3 regions of the Lysobacter panacisoli genome follow, and region 2 is predicted to be linked to each of the others. Evidence: predicted binding sites of a transcription regulator. Region 2 holds the regulator's gene; each other region holds the start of a gene.
The links. The regulator FliA, encoded in region 2, starts transcription of late flagellar genes. The targets are predictions, from matches to a motif close to TAAAGTTTNNCNNNCNNNGGCCGATAA.
Positions count from the first base shown of each region.

Region 1: a site for FliA is predicted at 1,643-1,669, ahead of FOF45_RS10770 (HDOD domain-containing protein). Genes of this name have one in related genera too.
Region 3: a site for FliA is predicted at 1,864-1,890, ahead of motA (flagellar motor stator protein MotA). Genes of this name have one in related genera too.

Region 1 is NZ_VLNU01000001.1:2,298,013-2,301,256, reverse strand. It holds gene FOF45_RS10775 (saccharopine dehydrogenase family protein) at 1-501, shown strand, start outside; gene FOF45_RS10770 (HDOD domain-containing protein) at 527-1,609, opposite strand; gene FOF45_RS10765 (peptide chain release factor 3) at 1,849-3,244, shown strand, end outside.
Region 2 is NZ_VLNU01000001.1:2,161,513-2,164,756, forward strand. It holds gene FOF45_RS10145 (protein phosphatase CheZ) at 1-104, opposite strand, end outside; gene cheY (chemotaxis response regulator CheY) at 101-493, opposite strand; gene FOF45_RS10155 (RNA polymerase sigma factor FliA) at 689-1,462, opposite strand; gene FOF45_RS10160 (MinD/ParA family protein) at 1,459-2,352, opposite strand; gene flhF (flagellar biosynthesis GTPase FlhF) at 2,336-3,244, opposite strand, start outside.
Region 3 is NZ_VLNU01000001.1:865,543-868,786, forward strand. It holds gene FOF45_RS04315 (hypothetical protein) at 1-11, shown strand, start outside; gene motB (flagellar motor protein MotB) at 16-981, opposite strand; gene motA (flagellar motor stator protein MotA) at 985-1,839, opposite strand; gene FOF45_RS04330 (phytochelatin synthase family protein) at 2,040-2,777, shown strand; gene FOF45_RS04335 (GlsB/YeaQ/YmgE family stress response membrane protein) at 3,067-3,244, shown strand, end outside.

The DNA of each region.
Region 1 (3,244 bases), 140 kb from region 2:
GGCGCGCGCAACCACTGGCGTCGCTGGATCGTCGCGGACGGCGCGCTGAGCGAACTGCCCGATCCGGCGCCGACGCGGCAATGGCGGTTCCCCTCGCCGCTGGGCGAACAGGAAGTCGTGCTGCTGACGCTGTCGGAGATCGTTTCGATCGCCCGGCACCTGCGTGCCGAGAACGTGCGTTCGTACATGAACCAGACGCCGCTGCGCGACCTGCGCGATCCGGGCACGCCGGCGCCGGTCGCGTCGGACGAACACGGCCGCTCCGCGCAGACCTTCGTGCTCGACGTGCAGGTGCAGCGCAACGGCCAACAGCGCGGCGCGCGCGTGCAGGGACGCGATATCTACGCGGTCAGCGCGCCGTTGATCGTGGAAGCGATGGAGCGCGTGGTGGCAGGCGGCGAGGGTGCGCCGGGCGCGCGTTCGGCCGGCGAAGCGTTCGACGCGCGGCAGTTCCTGTCGTCGCTGGCGCCGGACGCGTTCTCGCTCCAGGTCGAAGCGTGAGGCGTCCGGCGATGCGGGCGATCGATCAGGCCGCTTCCTGCGCGGCCGGTTCGACCATGTCGCGCCACTGCGCCAGGCGTTCGTGCACGCCGACGTTGCGCAGGTAGGCCTCGTCCACCGGCGTACCGGCGACCAGCGACGACGCGACGTGCACGGCACCGGCGACCCAGAAACCGCCGGAGCGTCGGCGGCCCGGGCGATGCTGGAAGGCGACGCCTTCGACGATCGGCATCGGCAGGCCCCACAGACCGAGCAGGTATGCGCCGGCTTCGGCGTAGTGCGGGCCGATCGAACCTTCCGAACCGTCCGACACGCCCGGCAGCAGGCGACCGACTTCGGCGAGCAGACCGGCCGTGGCGGCGAGTTCGGCGCTCGGGCCGGCGAGCAGGCGACGCGCCAGGCGCGAGGTGCGCAGCGCGCGGTCCTGGATCGCCTCGCGCTCCTTGCCGGCGAGCTGGGTCGGACCGAAGGCCTCGCTGGCCAGCACGAGCCGCAGCAGCGTCTGGTGGCCAAGGCGGGTGACCGCGGCGCGGATGTCGGTGATCTCGCGACCGCCGGAGAAGTACGCCGAATTGCACAGGCGCAGCACCTTGGCGACGATCGCCGGGTCCTGCGAGAGCATCTGCGCGATCGCCGCGTTGCTCGCGTCCGGATCGCGCAGCAGGCGGCTCAGTTCGAGGTACAGGCGCGGCGGCGGCGGCAGCGAGCCGACGCGGCCGACGGTCTGCTTGAGCTCATCGTTGCCCAGCACCTGGCGCAGCTCGGCCACGCTGTCGATGGCTTCGATCAGCTCACCTGCGTCGAGCGGTCGCGAGAGCAGGCGGTGCGCGCAGTCCAGGCCCTGCAGCATGCCGCTGTCCTGGTCCTGGTCGAGCAGCAGGATGCGTACGGCCTGCGGATGCAGCGCCGCGACCTGCGACAGCAGCACCGGGCCGGGCACTACGCCCAGGCGCAGGCCGCACAGGAAGACGTCGACCGGCTCGCCGGGCGACAGGGCGGAATCGGGCTCGGACAGCCAGCGCACGTCCCAGTCCAGGTCGAAATAGGACAGCGACTCTTCGAACTCACCGGCGCGGCCGGCATCCTCACCCACAATGACAATGCGCACACCGCCCCCTGCAAGACCGGACATTCAGGGCAGGTAGCGGCCGCGAACGCCGACCCTTTAGGGGCAATCGGCAGGCGAACCCCGAACTGCCAACTCGCGCACATTTCCGGTCCGGGCACCGCGACCGGGGCCGCCTCCGAGGGCCGGGCCGGCCGGGTTTCCCGGGCCGCGTATAATCCCGGGCCATTCCCGCCATCCATTCCGCGCACCGGCCCCCGGCCCGTTCGCGCCCGCCGTCCATGTCCGACGTTTCCCTCGAAGCCGCCCGCCGCCGCACGTTCGCGATCATCTCGCACCCCGACGCGGGCAAGACCACGCTCACCGAAAAGCTGCTGCTGTTCGGCGGTGCGATCCAGATGGCCGGCTCGGTCAAGGGTCGCAAGGCCGCGCGCCACGCGACGTCCGACTGGATGGCGCTGGAAAAGGAGCGCGGCATCTCGGTGACCAGCTCGGTGATGCAGTTCCCCTACGAGGGCCGCATCGTCAACCTGCTCGACACCCCCGGCCACGCCGACTTCGGCGAGGACACCTACCGCGTGCTGACCGCGGTCGATTCGGCGCTGATGGTCATCGACGTGGCCAAGGGCGTCGAGGAACGCACGATCAAGCTGATGGAGGTGTGCCGCCTGCGCGACACGCCGATCATGACCTTCATCAACAAGCTCGACCGCGAGGGCAAGAACCCGATCGACCTGCTGGACGAAGTGGAGAGCGTGCTGAAGATCCAGTGCGCGCCGATCACCTGGCCGATCGGCATGGGCCAGCGCCTGAAGGGCGTGGTCCACCTGGTCACTGGCGAGGTGCACCTGTACGAACAGGGCCGCAACTTCACCCGCCAGGACTCGACCATCTTCGCCTCGATCGACGATCCGGCGCTGGAGGCGCGCATCGGCACGCAGATGCTGCAGGAACTGCGCGACGAGCTGGAACTGGTGGAAGGCGCCTCGCATCCGTTCGATCTCGCCAAGTACCTCGCCGGCGAACAGACGCCGGTGTTCTTCGGTTCGGCCGTGAACAACTTCGGCGTGCAGCTGCTGCTCGACTTCTTCGTCGAGAACGCGCCCTCGCCCCGGCCGCGCGCGACGACCTCGCGCGAAGTCGCCGCGTACGAGCCCAAGCTGACCGGCTTCGTGTTCAAGATCCAGGCCAACATGGATCCGCAGCACCGCGACCGCGTGGCATTCATGCGCGTGTGTTCGGGCCAGTTCAGCGCGGGCATGAAGGCCTTCCACGTGCGCACCGGCAAGGAAGTGAAGCTGGCCAACGCGCTGACCTTCATGGCCAGCGATCGCGAGATCGCCGAGAGCGCGTGGCCGGGCGACGTCATCGGCATCCACAACCACGGCACCATCTCCATCGGCGACAGCTTCACCGAGGGCGAGTCGCTGGGCTTCACCGGCATCCCGAACTTCGCCCCGGAACTGTTCCGCCGCGCGCGCCTGCGCGATCCGCTCAAGCTCAAGCAGCTGCAGAAGGGCCTGGCCCAGCTGTCGGAGGAAGGCGCGACGCAGTTCTTCCGCCCGCTGATGAGCAACGACCTGATCCTTGGCGCGGTCGGCGTGCTGCAGTTCGACGTGGTCGCCTACCGCCTGAAGGACGAGTACGGCGTGGACGCCAGCTTCGAGCAGGTCAGCG
Region 2 (3,244 bases):
TTGCTGCGCCAGCCGGCGACGTCGTCGTGCTCCAGCGCCCACAGTGCGGCGTGCAGGCGTGCGATCACGGCCTGACGATCCTGCGGAGCAGGCGCGTCGATCACGCGGCCGCTCCCAGGCGCTCGAACACCTTGTTGAGCTTGTCTTCCAGCGTGGCGGCGGTGAAGGGCTTGATGACGTAGCCGTTCACACCGGCCTGCGCGGCTTCGATGATCTGCTCGCGCTTGGCTTCGGCGGTGACCATCAGCACCGGGATCTTCGCCAGCGAGGCGTCGGCGCGGATCGCCTTGAGCAGGTCGATGCCGGGCATGCCGGGCATGTTCCAGTCGGTGACGACCAGGTCGTACGGCGCCTTCTTCAGTTCGACCAGCGCGGTGCTGCCGTCGTCGGCTTCGGCGGTGTTGTGGAAGCCCAGGTCGTTCAGCAGGTTCTTGACGATGCGGCGCATGGTCGAGAAGTCGTCGACGATGAGGATGCGGAGGTTCTTGTCCATGTGGGCTTGCCTTTGCTGCGATATGGAGTTTGTGATCAGTGGAGCGCCGAGCGTTTCCTTCTCCCCTTGCGGGAGAAGGCGGCGCGCAGCGCCGGAAGAGGGGTAGCGCGAAGCGCCGCGACGATCGCACCCCTCTCCCTGGCCGCCTTCGGCGGCCTGTCCCTCTCCCGCAAGGGGAGAGGGAGAAACGAAAGCTCAATACCCATGCTCGTCGTCGTCTTCGTCGTGCGTCCCGCGCCATTCGCCCAGTCGCGAGCGCAGGCGCAACATCGCCTGGCCGTGGATCTGGCACACGCGCGATTCGCTCACCGACAGCACCGCGCCGATCTCGCGCAGGTTCATTTCCTGCTCGTAGTACAGCGACAGCACCAGCTGTTCGCGTTCGGGCAGGCCGGAGATCGCATCGCCGAGCGCTTCGCGGAACGCAACGTGCTCGAACTCGCGCGCGGGCGTCGCACCGGAGTGGTGGGCCAGGTGCGGCTCGCCGTCGTGCTCGTCCAGGTGCGCTTCCAGGCTGATCAGCTGGCCGCGCGCGGCGTCTTCGAGCATGCGGTGGTATTCGTCCAGCGGCACGTTCAGCGCGCCGGCGACTTCCTGCGCAGTCGCAGCGCGGCCGGTGCGCTGTTCGACTTCGCGCGTGGCGGCGACGACGTCGCGATAGCGGCGGTGCACCGAACGCGGCACCCAGTCGCCGCGACGGATCTCGTCGATCATCGCGCCACGGATGCGGATCGATGCGTAGGTCTCGAACGCGGCGCCCTGGTCGGCCTGGAAATTGCGCGCCGCGTCGATCAGGCCGAGCATGCCGGCCTGGATCAGGTCGTCGATCTCCACGCTCGCCGGCAGGCGCGCGGCCAGGTGGTGGGCGATGCGGCGCACCAGTTCGCCATGACGCTCGACGACTTCGGTGGCGTTGCAGTTGTCGGTGGCGCGCTGGGTGGCGCGGTACTGCGCGGCGGCGGCGTTCATGCGACGGCGCTCCGTAGCGGATCGTTGGCGTGTGCCGCACCGCCGTGCGCGACCAGGCGCTCCATGAAGAACTCGACGCCGCCGCGTGGACCGGCCGGCGATTGCCAGCTGTTGGCGCGGCGCGCGATGTCGCGGAAGGCCAGCGCCGACGGGCAGCCGGGGAACGCTTCGACGACGGCTTCCTGGCGCTGGATCGCGCGGCGCAGCCATTCGTCGCGCGGGACCGCGCCGAGGTAGTGCAGGGTCACGTCGAGGAAGCGCGCGCTGACGCGTTCGAGCTTCTCGAACAGCTGCTTGCCCTCGATGGCGTTGTTGACCTGGTTGGCCAGCACCTGCACGCGGGTCACGCCGCGCTCGCGGCTGAGCACCTTGATCAGTGCGTAGGCGTCGGTGACCGAGGCCGGTTCGTCGCAGACCACGACGATCACGTCCTGCGCCGCCTGGCAGAAGGTCAGCACGCTGTCGGAGATGCCGGCGGCGTTGTCGACCACCATCGCGTCCAGCGGCAGGTCGAGCTGGCAGAAGGCGTGGACCAGGCCGATGTGCTGCTGCGGCAGCAGTTCGGTCATGTGGCGCTTGCCCGAGGCGGCCGGCACCACCCAGAGGCCGCGCGGACCTTCGAGCAGCGTGTCCTGCAGTTCGCAGCGGCCGGCGAAGACGTCGGCGAGGGTGAACTGCGGCGACAGGCCGAGCATCACGTCGACGTTGGCCAGTCCGAGGTCGGTGTCCAGCAGCAACGTGCGCTGGCCGGCGTGGACCAGGGCCATCGCGAGGTTCACCGAGACCGAGGTCTTGCCGACCCCACCCTTGCCACTGGCCACGGCGATGACGCGCACGGGCGCGCGCGCGCTGTTGGAAGCGGAGGCGTTCAGATCAGCTGGCGAAGGCATGGCGGTCCTCGGTGGGGAGGGTCAGGGAACGCGGACTCACTGGACGCGCGTCCAGAGACCCGAGAGGGTTATCGGCAGCACGTCGCACTTTCTCCAGTGTCTTCACCAACGCGGTCGCGTCGGCGGCGGCGAGATCGTGCGGAACCTGTTGCCCGTCGGTGGTGTAGGCCAGGCTGAGGCCGTGCTGGACCATCACCGACAGGGCCGAGCCGAGGCGGCCGGTCTCGTCGAGCTTGGTCAGCACCACGCCCTCGGGCGAGGCCGGGCGATAGCGGCGGATCACTTCGCCCAGGTCGTGGGCCTGGGTATTGGCCGGCAGCACCAGCAGGCTGCGCACCCGCTTGGCCGCGCGCAGCCAGAGGATCTGGCCCAGCAGGGCGCGGTCGCGCAGACCGTGGCCGGCGGTATCGACCAGCACCAGCGGGTAGTCCGCGAGCTGGTCCAGGGCGTCGTTCAGCGCTTCCGGACCGTTGGCCTCGCACACGGTCACGCCGAGGCGGCGGCCGAGGATGTGCAGTTGTTCGGTCGCGCCGGGGCGCTCGGTGTCGGTGGTGACCAGGGCCACGTCGCGGGCGCGGTGGCGCTGGGCGAAGCGCGCGGCGAGCTTGGCCGCCGTGGTGGTCTTGCCGGCGCCGGTCGGACCGACCAGGGCGATCACGCCGCCGTCGTCGATCGGCTCGCTGCGCACCACGCTGAGCGCGCGCGCCAGTTCGGCCAGCATCGGCTCGCGCACCTGCGACGGGTCGAGGCGGGCGTCGATGCGGCCGGCGATGGTCTGCGCCAGGTTTTCGTCGCAGCCGTAGTTCATCAGCGCGTCGAACGCGGCCGCGCGCGCCGGCGAACCGCGCAGGCGTTCGACCGACATCTGCGCCAGCTCGCGCTCGATCAGCGC
Region 3 (3,244 bases), 1.3 Mb from region 2:
GCAAGACTTGACCGGCTAGCCGTGCGGCATCGCGTCGTCGGGCTCGGCGGCGATGCGCACCGGCTCGACCGGCAACGAACCCGGCGCCGGTGCGCGAGGAATGCGTTCGGGCTCCACCGGCGCGTCGAGTTCGGTATTGATCACCACGATGCTGATGCGGCGGTTGATCGCGGCACGCGGATCCTTCTTGTCGAACGGCACCGACGCGGCCAGACCGACCACGCGCGAGACCTGCGCTTCTTCCAGTCCGCCCTCGACCAGCGCGCGACGCGCGGCGTTGGCGCGTTCGGCGGAGAGTTCCCAGTTGCCGTAACCGCCGGCCGCGTGGAACGGAATCTCGTCGGTGTGGCCGCTCAACGCGATGCGATGGTGGCCGTCGTTGAGCAGCTTGCCCAGTTCGCCGAGCAGCGTGTGTGCGTAGTCCTTCAGGCGCGCACTGGCGAGGTCGAACATCGGCCGGTTGAGGTGGTCGACGATCTGGATGCGCAAACCCTCCGGCGTGAGGTCGATCAGCAACTGGTCCTTGAATGGCGCCAGCGCCTGGCTGCGTTCCACCGCTTCCTCGAGTGTGCGCTTGAGCGCTTCGAGCCGGCGCGCCTCTTCCTCGCGCGCCGCCTGTTTTGCGGCCTGCGGCGTGATGCGCATCGGCTCGCGCGCGCCGAACTCGGCGCCGTGGCCGCCGGCGACGGCGACGGCGCTGGTGGTGGGAATCAGCCGGTCGGCCGCGCCACCGGGGCCGTTCGCACCGGGCGCGGGCTTGAGCGAGCGACCCGGCACTGCGCTGGGATTCTTGAAGTACTCGGAGATCGCCGCGCGCTGCTGCTTGTCGGCGACGCCGACGAGCCACATCACCAGGAAGAACGCCATCATCGCCGTGACGAAGTCCGCGTACGCCACCTTCCACGCGCCACCGTGATGGCCGCCCGCGACGCGCTTGATGCGTCGCAGGATGATGATCGGGCGATCCTTCGCGGTGGTCATGGGTCAGCGCTTGGCGCGCAGGTGCGCGTCGAGGTCGCTGAAGGCCGGCCGCATGTCGGAGAACAGCAGCTTGCGCGCGAATTCCACCGCGACGCTCGGCGAATAGCCGCGCAGGCTCGACACCAGCGCCATCTTGATGATCTCGAACGCCTTGGCTTCTTCCTGTGCGTGGTGATGCAACGCCGCCGCGAGCGGACCGACGAAGCCATAACCGAGCAAGATGCCGAGGAAGGTGCCGACCAGCGCGCCGGCGACGTGCTTTCCGATCTCCGCCGCTTCGCCACCGATCGAGGCCATCGTAATCACAATGCCAAGCACGGCCGCGACGATTCCGAAGCCCGGCAGCGAATCGGCGAGCACCTGCAGCGCATGCGCCGGCTCGCTGGCCTCCTTGCTGTGCGTCTCCAGTTCGACTTCCAGGACCTGTTCGAGTTCGTGCGGCTCGAAGTTGCCGCTGACCATCAGGCGCAGGCAGTCGGTAGTGAATTCCATCAGATGCTTGTCGGCCTGGAGCTTGGGATAGCGCGAGAACAGCTCGCTCGATGCGGGATCGTCGACGTCCCGCTCGATGCCCATCATCCCTTCGCGGCGCGCCTTGTTCAGCACGTCGTACAGCATCGCGAGGATGTCGACGTAATCGCTCTTCTTGTAGTGCGAACCCTTGAGCAGCTTCGGGACGCCCGAAGCGCAGGCCTTCACCACCTTCATCGGATTGGCGACCAGGAACGCGCCGAACGCGGCACCGCCGATGATGAGCAGCTCGTACGGTTGCCACAGCGCGCCGATCTTTCCGTGGGAAAGAACGAAGCCGCCCAGCACGCTGCCAAGCACGACGATGAAACCGATGATGATGAACATGTGGGGTCCCGATATACGACAGGGTTATCGGCGCGACCGGCGGAACATTGAGCGCACGTGGCCAGCGTCTTCGTTCAGCTGTTTCACCGCGGCGTCATGTCCGCTGCGATCTCTTGCCTGCACCCAGGGAGCGGAGGCTGCCCCGGCCCCGGCGGATACCGGGGACCGGGGGAGCGTCTGGACCGTCCCACAGGATCGACATGAAGCGAATCGTGGTGGTCGTCGCGTTCATCCTCGCCTTCGCCGCGTTGACGGTCGGCGGCTCGATCTGGCACCGCTACCTGCGCACGCCGCCCCTCGCCCTAGAACCCCTGCCCTCGCACCTGATCGCGCTCGACACGCCCGCGGGGCGACGCCTGCTCGCGGAAAGCGACGCCGATGCCGATTACGATGCATTGCGGACAAACTTCGTCGCGCAGACGCGTCGCGCGTACTGCGGCGTAGCGAGCGCGCTGGTCGCGCTCAATGCGTCGGGCGCATCGTTGGATCAGGAGAGCCTGTTCGCGGATGCGGACGTGGAACTGGATCCACTCAAGGTCAGTTTCGTCGGCATGTCGCTGCGCGAGTTCGGAGATCTTCTGCGTGCACATGGCGTCCATGCGACGGTCGTGCATGCCTCTTCCACCGATATCGACGGGTTCCGTCGCGCGGTGTCGTCGAACCTGCACCGCGAGGGCGATCTGCTGCTGGTCAACTACGAACGGGAACTGCTGGGGCAGAAGCGCATGGGCCACATCTCGCCCGTCGCCGCCTACGACGCGGACAGCGATCGCGTCCTGATCCTGGACGTCGCGGCACACCGCTACCCGCACGTATGGGTGACGATCGATACGCTGTGGGAAGCGATGAACGCGCCGGTCAATGAACAGACCACGCGCACTCGCGGGTACGTCACGGTCGCAGCGGACCCCCTTGCTGGCGAGCCCGCGCGTCGGTGACAGCACGCGGCACTCTGCTGCGGATCTGGACAATCTGGCGCGAGTCATTGATCGGCAGCCTCGGCCTTCTGCTGCTCAGCAGCCTCACGACGGCCCGATTGTCCTCATCTGCCTTCCGTGATGTCGGGCGTCAAGGCGAACAATTCTTGCCGCGTACTTTGAACCTTGCGGGTCCTTCTTACGGCGAAGATGCTGCAGGCTGCGCTGCCTCTCGTCCCGGCCATGCAGGCCGATCCGCATGGAGGCATCGTCGTCGGCCCCTCGGGGCGTAACAGAGGATGTGGTTGCCGTGAATTTCTTGATCTATCTGGTGGTGGGTGGTGTTGCGGGTTGGCTGGCGAGCATGTTGATGCGTCGGGACGCCTCGATGGGCATCGTGCTCAACATCGTGGTGGGCATCGTTGGCGGCTTCCTCGGTGGCTGGGCACTGCCGAAGGTGGGCCTGGTGTTCGGCAGCGGCTGGATTG